Funiculus sociatus GB2-C1: one gene and its partner. The protein of the gene in region 2 interacts with the protein of the main gene of each other region in a pairwise test. Links are inferred from orthologs where the notes say so. Each region holds a gene or a part of one and is shown on either strand. Other genes may lie near its edges.

The links.
Region 1: the proteins of mrdA (region 2) and NDI42_RS26165 interact in binary tests that used the Escherichia coli proteins (3 or more experiments, as listed by UniProt). The link is inferred for Funiculus sociatus GB2-C1 from one-to-one orthologs.

The regions. Positions count from the first base shown.
Region 1 is NZ_JAMPKJ010000089.1:11,129-16,474, reverse strand. The notes cover bases 2,422-5,346. They hold NDI42_RS26165 (PBP1A family penicillin-binding protein), read right to left. Parts: upstream 4,882-5,346; coding sequence 2,962-4,881; downstream 2,422-2,961. Other genes in these bases: tyrS (tyrosine--tRNA ligase), read left to right, coding at 5,248-5,346; NDI42_RS26170 (DUF1825 family protein), read left to right, coding at 2,427-2,750. In the rest of the region: lepB (signal peptidase I), read left to right, coding at 431-997; NDI42_RS26180 (ComEA family DNA-binding protein), read right to left, coding at 1,156-1,713; NDI42_RS26175 (NINE protein), read right to left, coding at 1,777-2,157. UniProt on the Escherichia coli protein: Cell wall formation. Synthesis of cross-linked peptidoglycan from the lipid intermediates.
Region 2 is NZ_JAMPKJ010000077.1:4,798-12,521, forward strand. What follows is about bases 2,428-5,307. They hold mrdA (penicillin-binding protein 2), read left to right. Parts: upstream 2,428-2,915; coding sequence 2,916-4,700; downstream 4,701-5,307. Other genes in these bases: NDI42_RS24740 (ABC transporter ATP-binding protein), read right to left, coding at 2,428-2,551; NDI42_RS24750 (DUF4335 domain-containing protein), read right to left, coding at 4,811-5,307. Also shown: NDI42_RS24735 (ABC transporter substrate-binding protein), read right to left, coding at 87-1,304; more of NDI42_RS24740, read right to left, coding at 1,409-2,427; more of NDI42_RS24750, read right to left, coding at 5,308-6,205; NDI42_RS24755 (DUF3038 domain-containing protein), read right to left, coding at 6,298-6,921; NDI42_RS24760 (adenine phosphoribosyltransferase), read left to right, coding at 7,326-7,724. UniProt on the Escherichia coli protein: Catalyzes cross-linking of the peptidoglycan cell wall. Responsible for the determination of the rod shape of the cell. Is probably required for lateral peptidoglycan synthesis and maintenance of the correct diameter during lateral and centripetal growth.

The sequences.
Region 1 (5,346 bases), on a different replicon or contig from region 2:
CTACTGATGCTTGGGCAATACGGGAGGGATAGAAGCTTAAAATATTAAATTTTGCCTACGTTGAGGCACCTCAACCCAACTTACAATTATTTCTAACCCTCCCGTACTTGGCTTAAGTGAAGAGTAAAACAAAAAGAGTATTTGAAGGTTGAGAAATATTACAGCCTGCTGTAATCCAATGGATCTAAACCAGAGGTCGCGTGGTATGTTGGCTTTTGACCAAAATCGGTCAGACTGTTTTTATGGCTCTTAACGCCAAATATTTTTAGCTGAAACTTCTATGACATCTGAGGAAAAAGATTTTGCTACATCGAGTCCGGCGGAAGTGGGGCTTCCGGCTGTAGCTAAAGGAGATGCTGCTGCTGAGGATGGAGTCAATCTGAAGCTAAGCGAATCGAAGCTCGTTGAAGCAGTGGACTCCAAGGGTGTAATGCCCGGTGGAAATACGGGTAAGACTTCGCTAAAGTTGCGGATATGGCAGCAAGTGGCGGAAAACCTGCAAATTTTGCTGATTGCCCTTTGTTTGGCGCTGTTTATTCGGACGTTTGTGGCAGAACCTCGCTATATTCCTTCTGATTCTATGCTGCCGACGTTGCAAGTGGGCGATCGCTTGGTGGTAGAAAAAATCTCTTACCGTTTTCACGCACCTAACCAAGGTGATATTGTCGTCTTTGACCCTCCCCAAAAATTACAAATTCAAGGCTACGCCAAAGACCAAGCCTTCATTAAACGAGTGATTGGCACGCCCGGTCACGTTGTTAAAGTTAAAAATGGCAAGGTCTACCTGGATAACTCTCCGCTACAGGAAGACTACATCGCAGAACCTCCAGAATATAACTGGGGGCCAGGGGTGGTGCCTGAAGGCCAGGTGTTTGTCATGGGAGATAATCGTAATAACAGCAATGACTCCCATGTTTGGGGATTTTTGCCTCAGAAAAATGTCATTGGTCGCGCCTTTTTCCGTTTCTGGCCCGCCGGCCGCATTAGTCGTGCTTGATGGTCAGGCCAAAATACCCGACGGCTGTTGGCGGAGCCTGCGTGTTAGCGCTTAGTCGCGGCTACACAAACAAAGCCTGCTCTCGTCAGGCTTTGTTTGTGTAGCGCCATTTAGTCTGTTAGCGAAGCGGCACAAAGTACGCGCACTTTTGCTATTGACTAAAACCTCAGATAGTGCATTAGCTGCGCTGTCATCTGTCCAGGGAGTGATAGCCTAGTTTGAAAATCAGCCAGGTTGCGGTACGCTCCGGCGGCGCGACGATTTGAAAAGATTGCTCTGGCAAGAATCAAGTCAACACCTGGAAGAAGCATTAGCTGCTCGATAGATGCTGTGTTAGGATTCACCAGTTGCGGTGTGGAGGGACAATCGTCGTAGTAACAAAACCTCAAGAGTGGCTCCAGAGGTTTTAATCGCAATATCGGCATACTTAGTGCCGCAGCAATATCTTCTATACAGAGAAATTGTACTCCAGACTGGGCTAAGGAAACGAGCGATCGCGCTTGATGAATTGATAGCCCAGGTAGTCTCAGCCAGTCATCCACACTTGCCTGATTCACATCAATTTTGATACCAAGACTAACTGCGATCGCAATTTCTTCAGTAGATTGCAGCCGATAGTAAGGATCTCCCAAAATCCGCGCCCGGATTGACTGTCGGTTTGAGTTTATCTCTGGGCGCAGTCGAGTCGCCAATGGTAGCCAATCAAAAAGTGCCATTTTTTGGTAAATTTAGCGATCGCACCCAATATTTTAAAATTTTTCTCGCCTACTGACTTCTTTTTACCGCATTCGATCCAGACATTGGCGGCGCTTTTGCTCAAATTCATACTCTGAGATTAGCCCTTCTTGGCGTAGACTATCCAGTTGACGCAAAGCATCAGCGATCGCACTCACTGAGTTAGTCGCCACTCCAACTGACTCAGGGAGTGATTCTACACCTAAATTAAAATTCCGGTCAAATTCATCCCCATCTTGGAATAAATACCATATCCCTTCAATAGCGCTGGCAATTCGAGCGATAGGTGTTCCCCACGACAACAGTAAATAAACTGCTCCCCAAAGCGGCTGTCCCAGATAAAACTTGTGAAAGCCAGCAAACGGGATTATCGCTCCGGTAAATGCCAAAAGTGCGGCAACTTTTCGATTTTTTTGTGTCAACATTTTGAGGTAAACTCCTCTTTCCTCAAAAGACATAGCGATGCGCCTATAGCGCTACCGCAACGCTTCCCATCCAATTCCATGATAGGGATTTTCTTACTTTGGAGCATGAGCGATCACGATCGCGCTTTCAAGATGCCACCAGAGAACAAATCCGCCCATAATACGGAAAACCGAATATATCGTAAAGTTTGCACTGCATTAAAATGATACTCAAAGCAGTAAAACTTCCCCTGACTGGGGAAGCCCATTGACGGGAAGATAAAAAGGCTATGGGATTTTTTGACTCCGAAATTGTTCAACAAGAAGCCAAGCAGCTGTTTGAAGATTATCAATCCCTAATACAACTGGGAAGCCACTACGGTAAATTTGACCGCGAAGGTAAAAAGATTTTTATTGAGAAAATGGAAGCCATGATGGATCGCTATCGCATCTTTATGAAGCGATTCGAGCTATCTGATGACTTCATGGCTCAAATGACAGTCGAACAGCTTAACACTCAGCTTGGTCAATTTGGCATTACCCCAACTCAAATGTTCGACCAAATGAACCTCACTTTAGAGCGGATGAAATCCGAATTAGAAAAGCAAACATAACGATTTTGGATGCAAAAATTTTACTTTTTTCTGCCTCCTAAATTTCTCATTTTGTAGGTTGGGTTTTAGCTTGCTTCCGCCTAGCGGTACGAAAGTGAAACCCAACGCTAACTTTTTTGGATGCAACGATACAAGAATTTTAAGACTTTGGATTAAATCCAAAATTATCGGAGGCTGGGAAACTCCTTCGCCCCCGCAAAATCTAAAATTCTTATCTAGGGCGCGGAAACTTGTTAGGCGAGGGGAAGTAATTCACAGGAACACCACTCATAGCACTTGACATAAAATCGCGCCAGATGGGAGCCGCATATTCGCCACCCGTTATACCACCGCCTAAACTCCGGTTATTATCCTTCCCAATCCAGACAGCCGTAGAGAGTTGCGGGACATAGCCCACAAACCAAACATCTTTCTCAGAGGAAGTCGTACCAGTCTTACCAGCTGCGGGTCGTCCTATCTGTGCGTTTTTCCCGGTACCGCCAGTAACTACCCCTTGCAGCACGCTTGTCAGGGAAGCACTAGCCCACGGGTCTAAAACCAATCGGCGTTTAGGAGTATTATCGAGCAACACATTGCCACTACTATCCGTGATCCGGGCAATAACGGTTGGGGGAGAGTACCAACCATTACTAGCAAAAGTGGCATAACCGCCCGCCATTTCCAAAGGCGTAACACCAATCGCTCCCAAAGGCAAAGAAATTACAGGTTCAATCGGACTCTTAAAGCCAATAGTCCGGCAAATTTCAATCACCTTATCCAGTCCCACAGCCCGCCCAAGCTTCACAGCCGGAACGTTAGCGGAAACCATGAGTGCTTGGCGAATGCTCATCGCCCCAGAGAAACCACCACCGTAGTTTCGGGGAGAGTAATAGCCGCCACCATCCCGATAACTAACTGGCGTATCGAAGACGGTGGAGTAGGGCGTATACTTACCCGTAGCAAAAGCCGCGTAGTAAACAAATGGCTTAAAGGCAGATCCCGGCTGTCGGCGGGATTGGATAGCACGGTTGAACTGGCTTTTATCGTAACTGACCCCGCCCACCATTGCTTTTACAAAGTGCGTCCGAGGATCAACTGATACCAGAGCAATTTGGTTGTTATAAAGCCCGTAACTCTGAAGTCTTCTATGCCAACGACTCACCTTTTGTTCCGCCATACGTTGGAACTTGTAGTCGATGGTCGTCTGGATTCGCATACCGCCTTTTAGCACCGCATCCCGACCGAAGCGCTCATTTAACTCCGCAACAACCGCTTCTGTGATGTAAGGCAGTTCGCTGGTTTGCCACGAGGTCAGCTGACCCCGTTTAATTTCTTGCTTAACAGCGGCTGCTCTCTCTTGCTCAGTAATCCATCCCAACTCGCGCATCCGACCCAAAACCTGTGTTTGGCGCTGCTTTGCCTGCTTGTAGTTCCCGAAAATACTGTAATCTTCCGGAGCCTGAATCATTCCTGCCAACATTGCTGCCTCAGCTAAGTCTAGATCGGCGGCTTTCTTGTTAAAGTAGCTTTCAGATGCTGTTTGAACACCATAGTTGTTGTGACCCCAATACACCTGATTGAGGTACATTTCTAAAATTTGGTCTTTCTTAAAGATTTGTTCTAACCGAATTGCTAGCACCGCTTCGGCAATTTTGCGGCTCATTGTCCGCTTGCGAGACAAGAAAAGGTTTTTCACCAACTGCATGGTGATTGTCGAGCCACCCTCGACAACGTTGCCTTTTTCCCAGTTAGCTTTTAAGGCGCGACCAACGCTGTTGGGGTTAATGCCTTGGTGCAAATAGAAGTGGCTATCTTCAATCGCTAGAACCGCCCGCTTGAGTTCAGGGGAAATTTTATCAAGGGGTACGACTTCCCGATTGGCTTCTCCGTGGAGCGAAGCTAGGTGCTTGCCTTGAATGTCGTAAATGTAAGAAGTTTCTGTGGGGATGTAGCTGCGAAGAACCCGCACATCAGGTAGGTTACGGAAGCTGATAGCTAAACCAACCAGTCCCCCAGCGACAACCGAACTGGTCAGCATGGTGATGCCCAGGAGGGTTCCGCCTGTTGCTTTACCGACTCCCTGCATGAACTGAACTATCGGGGCTGATGGCTCTCTTCTCGGTTGTTTATCTTGAATAGTGCTAGACGACACGGTGATTTCACTTCCTCACTAAAAAAAATGTGGGACTTAGATGATTGGGCGACTGGTATAGCTTTGCTTATCTAGATTACAGAACTTTCCACTCGCGGCAGGATGGTGGGGACAATTTTAGCAGTGGCTGGAAAGGTGGTAAGCATTTGCGGTGGTCGCAAAACAAGATCGCTTTTGTTAAGTGTGACAAAAAAATCCTACGTTTACGTTTTAGCATCATAAGTGCAGCCCATTACTAAATTTTGTCCAGTTGGCATGGAGACTTTATACAATTTTTGCAAATTATAATAAACTTGTTTACCCTTGGATTTGCATAAAATACAAATATAGGGGTCGATTTCCACATCCGATTTAGTTTGGCGCATCATGACCGCTAGTGTATCCTCAAAAACGCCCCAAAACCTCACTTGGTTATATCGTGGGGTTAGTGAAATTTTCCCCGACCAGCCTGATTCTGATGACGCT
Region 2 (7,724 bases):
GTTCATAAATGAGTTGGGATTGCTATATCAGAAGTACAACCTGCCTGACTGGACTAATAACTCTTTAATCCAAAATCTAAAATGGGTTACGCACTTGTTAATCGAGTCCAGTAGGCTTCATAAACTTCGGCAACTTTTCCAATAGGTGCGACACCTTCGCAATTTTCTAGCCGCGATTCTGGGGGAAACAAAATCGGATTATTGCGGACTTCTTCTGGTAAGAGATTGATAGCAGCTTGATTGGGTGTTGCGAAGCTTAAGCGTTCGCAAATTTGGGCAGCAACATCGGGTTGTAACAAAAAGTTCATCCAGGCATAAGCGCCTTCTGGATTGGGCGCTGTGACGGGAATTACTAACGTATCTGTCCACAGCGAAGAACCACTTTTAGGAATTACATATTCCAAGTTTTTGTTTTCTGGGATGACTTCATTAGCATCTGCCGAAAAACACATAGCTAGGAGCAAATCATTTGTTAAAATTTGAGTTTTCCAAGCATCAGTAGTGAAGGAAGCGATCGCGGGTTTCAGGATTACTAATTTTTCATACGCCTGTTTAATCTGCTGAGGGTCTGTTGAGTTGTAAGGATATCCCATCATTTTCAAGACAGCACCCATCACTTCCCGAACATCAGAAAGTAACGTCATTCGATTTGAGAGTGTCTGCTTGTTGTCCCAGAGATAGTTCCAATCTTCAGGTGGCTGCTTCAGCTTCTGTGTATTGTAAATCAGACCCGTTGTTCCCCAGCTCAAAGGTATGCTGTAACGGTTTCCTGGGTCATAAATTGGATTTTGGAATCGGGGAACAAGCCGATCTAGACCAACTAAACGCGATCGCTCTAATTCCTTGAGCAAACCCAAATCTACCATCTTTCTCACCGTATAGTCAGATGGGTAAATAATGCTATATTCCCCACCTCCCAACGCCTGAAGTCTGGCTAACATCGCTTCGTTGGAATCAAAGACATCTGCAATGACCTTGATTCCCGTCTCCTTAGTAAAGCGATTTAGCAAATTATCATCTGTGTAACCAGCCCAAGTGTAGATATACAACAACTTGCTGGAACCTTCTGAATTGGCTGGTGCTGAGCGCACTTTGGCAAGCGTCCAGCCGCAACCGGACAAGCCTAGTCCCAGGCTAGCAGCGGCTGAGTTCTGTAAAAATTTCCGTCGTGTTATACCATTTTGGATTTGGATTTTGAAGCAATTTTTGGGGAGATTGATTCTTCCCAAATCGCGTGATTTCGGATTCTGGATTTTCAAAGCCTTAGCAATCGCTTGCTTTAAAGATCCATGTGTCGAAAACATTTTCCAAAAAGGTTTTAGTTGCCTGGGAAATTTTGGTAGAGCAGTTGGAGGCACAGGAGTTAATAGCAAAAAGGAACAATAAAGAAACGGGAATGAAGCAATTTTTAATTTTTAATTCCTGCATTCATTGCCAAACAATCTGTAGTAGACCAGTGGGCATAAACAGGAGTGTTGAGGGCAACTTCGGCTCCTACTGTGTTCGGTTGCCTTACCGTCAAGCAATCGCCTGACAATAATTCCACCACATAATGAACATGAGTTCCCATGTACATCATGTGCTTCAGCCGCCCTTCAAAGCAATTGCCCAGGCTAGCTGGGGGATACAGGCTTAGCTGAATCTTCTCTGGACGCACGCTTACCACAACCTCCTGATGCGTACCACTGGTATTCCAAGGCTCAGGAGGCTGCACCACAATCTTCTGTCCACTGTTAGTGACAATATTGATGGTCGAATAATCAGACGCTTCGATGCGCCCCTCAAACAGATTTGTATCGCCAATGAAATCCGCCACAAATGGTGTCCGGGGACACTCGTAGATTTCGCTAGGGCTGCCAATTTGCTCAACCTTACCCCCGCGCATCACAGCAATTCGGTCAGAAAGACTCAACGCCTCCTCTTGGTCGTGCGTCACCATCACAAAAGTTAAGCCCAAGTCTTGATGTAAATTGGACAACTCCACCTGCATTTGTTTACGCAGCTTCAAATCGAGTGCGCCCAAAGGTTCATCCAGCAAAATCACCGCTGGACGATTCACCAACGCCCGCGCTAAAGCTACTCGTTGCTGCTGTCCGCCAGACATTTGTCCTGGGTAACGGTTAGCGTAGGATTCCATTTTCACTAGCTTGAGAGCTTCTTGAACGCGGTCGGCAATTTCTGCTTTTGACAGCTTTTTAATCCGCAACCCAAAGGCGATATTTTCCCAAACATTCAAATGGCTAAACAGAGCATAGCTTTGAAACACAGTGTTCACCGGACGACGGTAGGGCGGTACGTGATTCATTGACTGTCCCTGAATCAGTACCTCTCCCGCTGAGGGAGTCTCAAACCCAGCCATTAAACGCAAGGTTGTAGTTTTTCCACAGCCAGAGGGGCCGAGAATACTAAAAAATTCTCCCCGGTGGATGTCTAAGTCAACTCCACGAACTGCTGTTTCTCCATTGAATACCTTAAAAACCTTGCGGAGTTCGACATCCAGTTCATCTGTAGTCTCCGGAGAGCGTTGTTCTTTGACAGAAGTTTGAGACATATTAATGTTTCCCAGCAGCGAGGTTCCACAGAGTTTGGAGTTTTGTGAAGGCTTTGATTAGGGATGCTCAATTGAAAATAGAGCTATGACTTTGGTTTATTTTAGCTGTCGCGCCATCCTGATCAGCTATTAGATTCAAATTTTGCTATTCTGCTCACCGGGTAGTGGGGATTAGGGAGGAGGGGAGGAGGGGATTGAGTGTGAGTGAAAAATTCTCCCTTGTCGCCTTTTGTCCGCCTGCGCCGTCTCCTTTAGTAAGGCGTGGCGATAAACTATGTAGAGGCGATCGCTACTGGAAACTACTCCAAACTACAATAATTCATTCGTTTCCCTTTTAAAGTTAATAAACTGACATCTTGCTTCTATGACCTTAATCCAGCCTTCCTCAATTGGGCGTCAATCAACCACCCGTTCTGTGGGCAGACAATTTCAGTCTGTCATTATTATGCTGTTCGTTACCACGCTCTTAGCGGGTGGGATTGGCTCTCGTTTGGTGTATTTGCAGATGGTTGAGGGCGATCGCAATCGCGCCTTGGCAGAAAACAACCGGATTCGTCTGATTCCGAAACAGCCAGCACGGGGAACCATTTTCGACCGCAAGGGTAGAATCTTGGCAAGTAGCCGACTGTCTCACTCAGTTTTTCTGTGGCCTATTGCCCAAAAAGAGAAACCGTGGCCTGAGACCCGCAAGAGTCTCTCTGAGCTTTTAAATATTCCTGAGAGCGAAATTCAAAAGCAGGTGGAAAAAGCAGGCTATAACTCTACCTCACTGCTACGGATTGCCCGCGACATCAATCCGGCACAAATCACAGCCCTAGAAGAGTACAGAAGCACACTACAGGGGGTAGAGGTGGATATTGAAGGGGTACGGAACTACCCCAACAAGGAAGTAGCCGCTCACATCTTAGGCTACACGGGTGAAATGAACGATGAAGAACTGCAAGGGCGCAGAGATGAAGGGTATCGCCTGGGTGATGTGATTGGTCAGATGGGCGTGGAGGCGGCTTTTGAGAAAGAGCTGCGCGGAGAATGGGGCGGTCAGCAGGTTGAGGTGGATGGTGCGGGTCATGTACAGCGGATTTTGGGGCAGAAAAAAGCCAGAGCTGGGAAGGATGTGCAGTTAACGCTGGATCTGGATATCCAGAAGGCAGCTGAGAAAGCGCTAGGCGATCGCAAAGGCGCGATCGTAGCAATGGACCCGAACAATGGTGCTATCTTGGCGATGGTCAGCCGCCCAGCCTTCGACCCCAATGTTTTCTCTAAGCGGATCACGCCTGAGACGTGGAGGAAAGTGCAAAGTAGGGGCAACCCCTTCGTTAACCGCGCTTTACGAGTCTTTCCCCCAGCAAGTACCTTCAAGATTGTCACGGCTACTGCTGCTATCGAATCGGGCAAGTATTCTCCAAATACAGTATTGGCAACCTATCCTTACCTAACCGTTGGTGGGATTCGGTTTGGTGAATGGAATCATGCCGGATTTGGCCCATTAGGATTTGTCGGTGCACTTGCCATGAGTAGCGATACCTTCTTTTACCAAATTGGCAGAGGTATAGGCGGCCCAACCTTAATTCACTGGACTCGGCAGTATGGCTTTGGTGAAAAAACCGGGATTGAGTTAGGGACAGAAGAATTACCGGGACTGGTTGCAGATGATACCTGGAAGCAGAAGCGATTGAAGCAGGAATGGACAATTGGAGACACGGTGAATATGTCTATTGGTCAGGGGTTCTTGCAAACGACACCGCTACAAGTTGCTGTGATGTTTGCCGTTCCTGCTAATGGTGGTTATCGGGTCAAGCCTCACGTTCTCAAGGATAATGAAGAGTCCAAAAATTGGCGAAAATCTTTGAACATGAAACCCGAAACGCTGCGGGTGTTACGTCAAGGACTGCGGCAGGTGGTAACTAGCGGCACTGGTAAAGGTGTGAATGTGCCAGAGCTTCCCCCAATTGCGGGTAAGAGTGGTACAGCAGAGGCTCCACCGGGATTGTCTCATGCTTGGTTTGGTGCCTATGGGCCTGCGGACAAGCCGACTATTTTGGTTGTTGCCTTTGCAGAACACTCTGGCGGCGGCGGCGGCAAGGTGGCAGCCCCGATGGTACGACAAGTTTTAGAGGCTTATTTCAAGGTGAAGAAGCCAAAGAAGTAGGGATTGGGGATTGGGGATTGGAAGGACTCTTACCCAGCCCCTAGTCCCTAGTCCCTAGTCGCCAGTTCCCAGTCCCCAGTCGCCAGTTCCCAGTCCCCAGTCCCTAGCCCCTAGTCCCGAAATTGTTCCACTTCAACAACACCGTTGGGTTTAAATACCACCTGGAATTGAGCCAGAGGTTCTTCTTGGGGGAGGGTTGTGGCGCTTTGGTTCGCGTTGACTAAGTTAGGGAGCGGAGTTTGCTTGACATAATCATAGCCAGGCTGATTGTACGGTTCGTAGTCCGCGATCACGCCGTCTTTGTTCACAGCAACTCGATAGACTAAGTTACGCGGAAAGGCGACACTTTCTTTTTTCCAGTTGCCGTTGATTTGACTTTCTAGCTGAGTTTTTAAACTCTCCAGTTGGGTCGGATCGGTAATTTGTGGCCCTAAGCTGGGTTCGCCTGTGTAGCCACGCCAAGGACTGACTTGCAGAACGCCTGTTCTGGTAAACACAACTTTGAACTGACCGATAGGATCGCTGCTTCTAAAAGTGCTTCCTCCGGCTGGGATGTAGAGCAATTCTGGCAGTGGCGTGTCAGAGGCGCGATCGCGTGCTGCTACATTGACTGGTTTATAACCGACAATCGCTCCATCTTGGCCCACGCCGACGCGATAAATTAACTGTTCGCTAAATCGGCGGCGCTTCCCAGACCACGTCTGGGCAATTTTGTCATACAGTCTCCGTTCCAAAGCCCGCAGCTGGGTAGGATCGGTAATTTCTGGCACTGATGTCAGCAGAGATTCCAGATTCGTCGCATCAGCGCTTACTGGTGTCGGGCTTATAGTTGGCTGTTGCGAAGCTACGGGACTAGCAGGCGTTGTGGCGCTGGCATTCGGCTGCGCGGAGGAATCTTTAGGTGGCTCGACATTGGGAGGCGGTATCACAAAGAATGCGATCGCTGCCACCCCCAAAATTGATACCCCTACTGCTGCTGGTGCCGCGCGCTGTGCCACTGGCACTTCCGCCTTAGCATAGCGCTTAGGAACAGGCGCAATTGACAGGTTTATGTCTGGTAGCGTCCTGCTATCCGCCAAGAACTGATCCACCGCATCCACCAAATCAAACAGCTGCACCGTGGTCAAATCCACTTGCCTAGCCGAGTTAGCAGTCGAGACACCTGCTGTGTTCGAGTCGCCAGCACTTCCTGGCATCTCAACACTTAACCTGTGCAGATGGTCATTAACTCTATGCAACTGAACTGTTGTCGGCTTGTCCTGAAGGTTGTGCCAGTGAGGAACCCCACTCAAAAATTCTTGTGCATAATTACTCACTGCCATCACCAAACTTTCAAAAAAGTCGCGTCCCCCGGTTAACGGCTTCTCCTGACCAGCAAAACGGCACTCAGCATTAACCAGGATAGACATTAATGGTCGGGCATCCACCTGACCGGATGTGCCATCGCTCAACCCTTCTAGGATTAGCGTGCAGTTAGGCAGACTGTACGGACGTCGAATAGTCATCTTTAGTTGTTAGTTGTTAGTTAAAGTATTGCTAATTGTTCAAGATCCATTAGCCAATAGCCATTAGCCATTAGCTAATGACTAATGACCAATCACACTTCGCCATCAAACAAACTGCTCCAAAAGCGTTGCATTCCAGACGTTCCCGTACAGAATAGCAACTCACTCAACAACTCCATTGCCAACTCGTTCAACTTGTCATCAGAATTGTAAATGGCGACAGCAGCGCGACGCGGATTCATCCGACTCCGGAAGTGGGCGCGGAACCGTTCCAGATACTCAGACAAGCGATAATGATGTTCCAAGGGCAGCTGCTTTTCCCGGAGTTGTTGATAAGCAAATAGCAGCTGTCGGATCAAGACAGTCAACCGCCGCGCCAAGTGGCAGGCAATTACTACCAGCGCCTTAGCTTCAACAAACGTCAGCAAACGTCGAGTATAAGAGCGTCGCAGGGGGTTGGTGCTACGCAATCGCCAGAGGTTCACCCGATTTTGGATAACTCTCTGGAGTTCCAGATCCTGGGATATTTTTAGCATTGCTTCAGAACCCCCCAGTTCCAGGGCTTCTATTGCCAGTAAAATCAGGTCAATCTTAGTCCTTGTTCGACGCGGACACACACTAGACGCGATTGGTGGGTCAGGGAGACTGTCCAGAATCAGTGGCATTGACTCTTGCAAAGGACTATTTAATGGCATTACGCTCACAGAACGATTCATTCCAAATAGCAGGGCTGTTGAACTGGTTGATGGCTTGCACCAATCTAAAACAAATTGGACGCTTGAACTCAATGACTTCTAGCTGTTAAGTTTGTGTCCATCGGCTACCCAGTAATTCATATGCACAGCCCAATTTTACAGAAATCAGGATCTCTTAATCCTAAATTTGGAGTCACCGGGTCGGGCCGTTGGATGGCTGTCTTGGGCTGTAATTGAATCAAACAGCTACCACTGAGAAACTCAATAACTGCTGCAAGCGTGTTTTGAGTGTTAAAAATGCTCCGAAACCGTGCAACCTTCTAGTGTACGATTTTCCAGGTAGATAGTTGCACATCCTGGGTATAGTTTCGCTGGGAATGGCAACGATGACGAAAGTTACCCACACCCTTTTTTTTAGAGCTGCTATGGATCTCAAGTCTCTGATTCGCGACATTCCAGATTTTCCCAAGCCAGGAATTTTGTTTCGAGATATAACTACGCTGCTGCGAGATCCGGAGGGATTGCGCTTCACTATTGATTCTTTAACGGAAAAGTGCGCCCAGTTTTCCCCGGATTATATTGTTGGGATGGAGTCGCGGGGTTTCATTTTTGGCGCACCTTTAGCATACAAACTGGGAGCTGGGTTTATCCCTGTCCGGAAGCGTGGGAAGCTACCTGCTGCTGTTCATGCGATTGAGTATGAATTGGAATATGGGATGGATCGCTTGGAGGTGCATCAAGATGCGCTCTTACCCGGAAGCCGGGTTTTGATTGTGGACGATCTGATGGCGACTGGTGGAACTGCCAGTGCTACGGCCGAATTG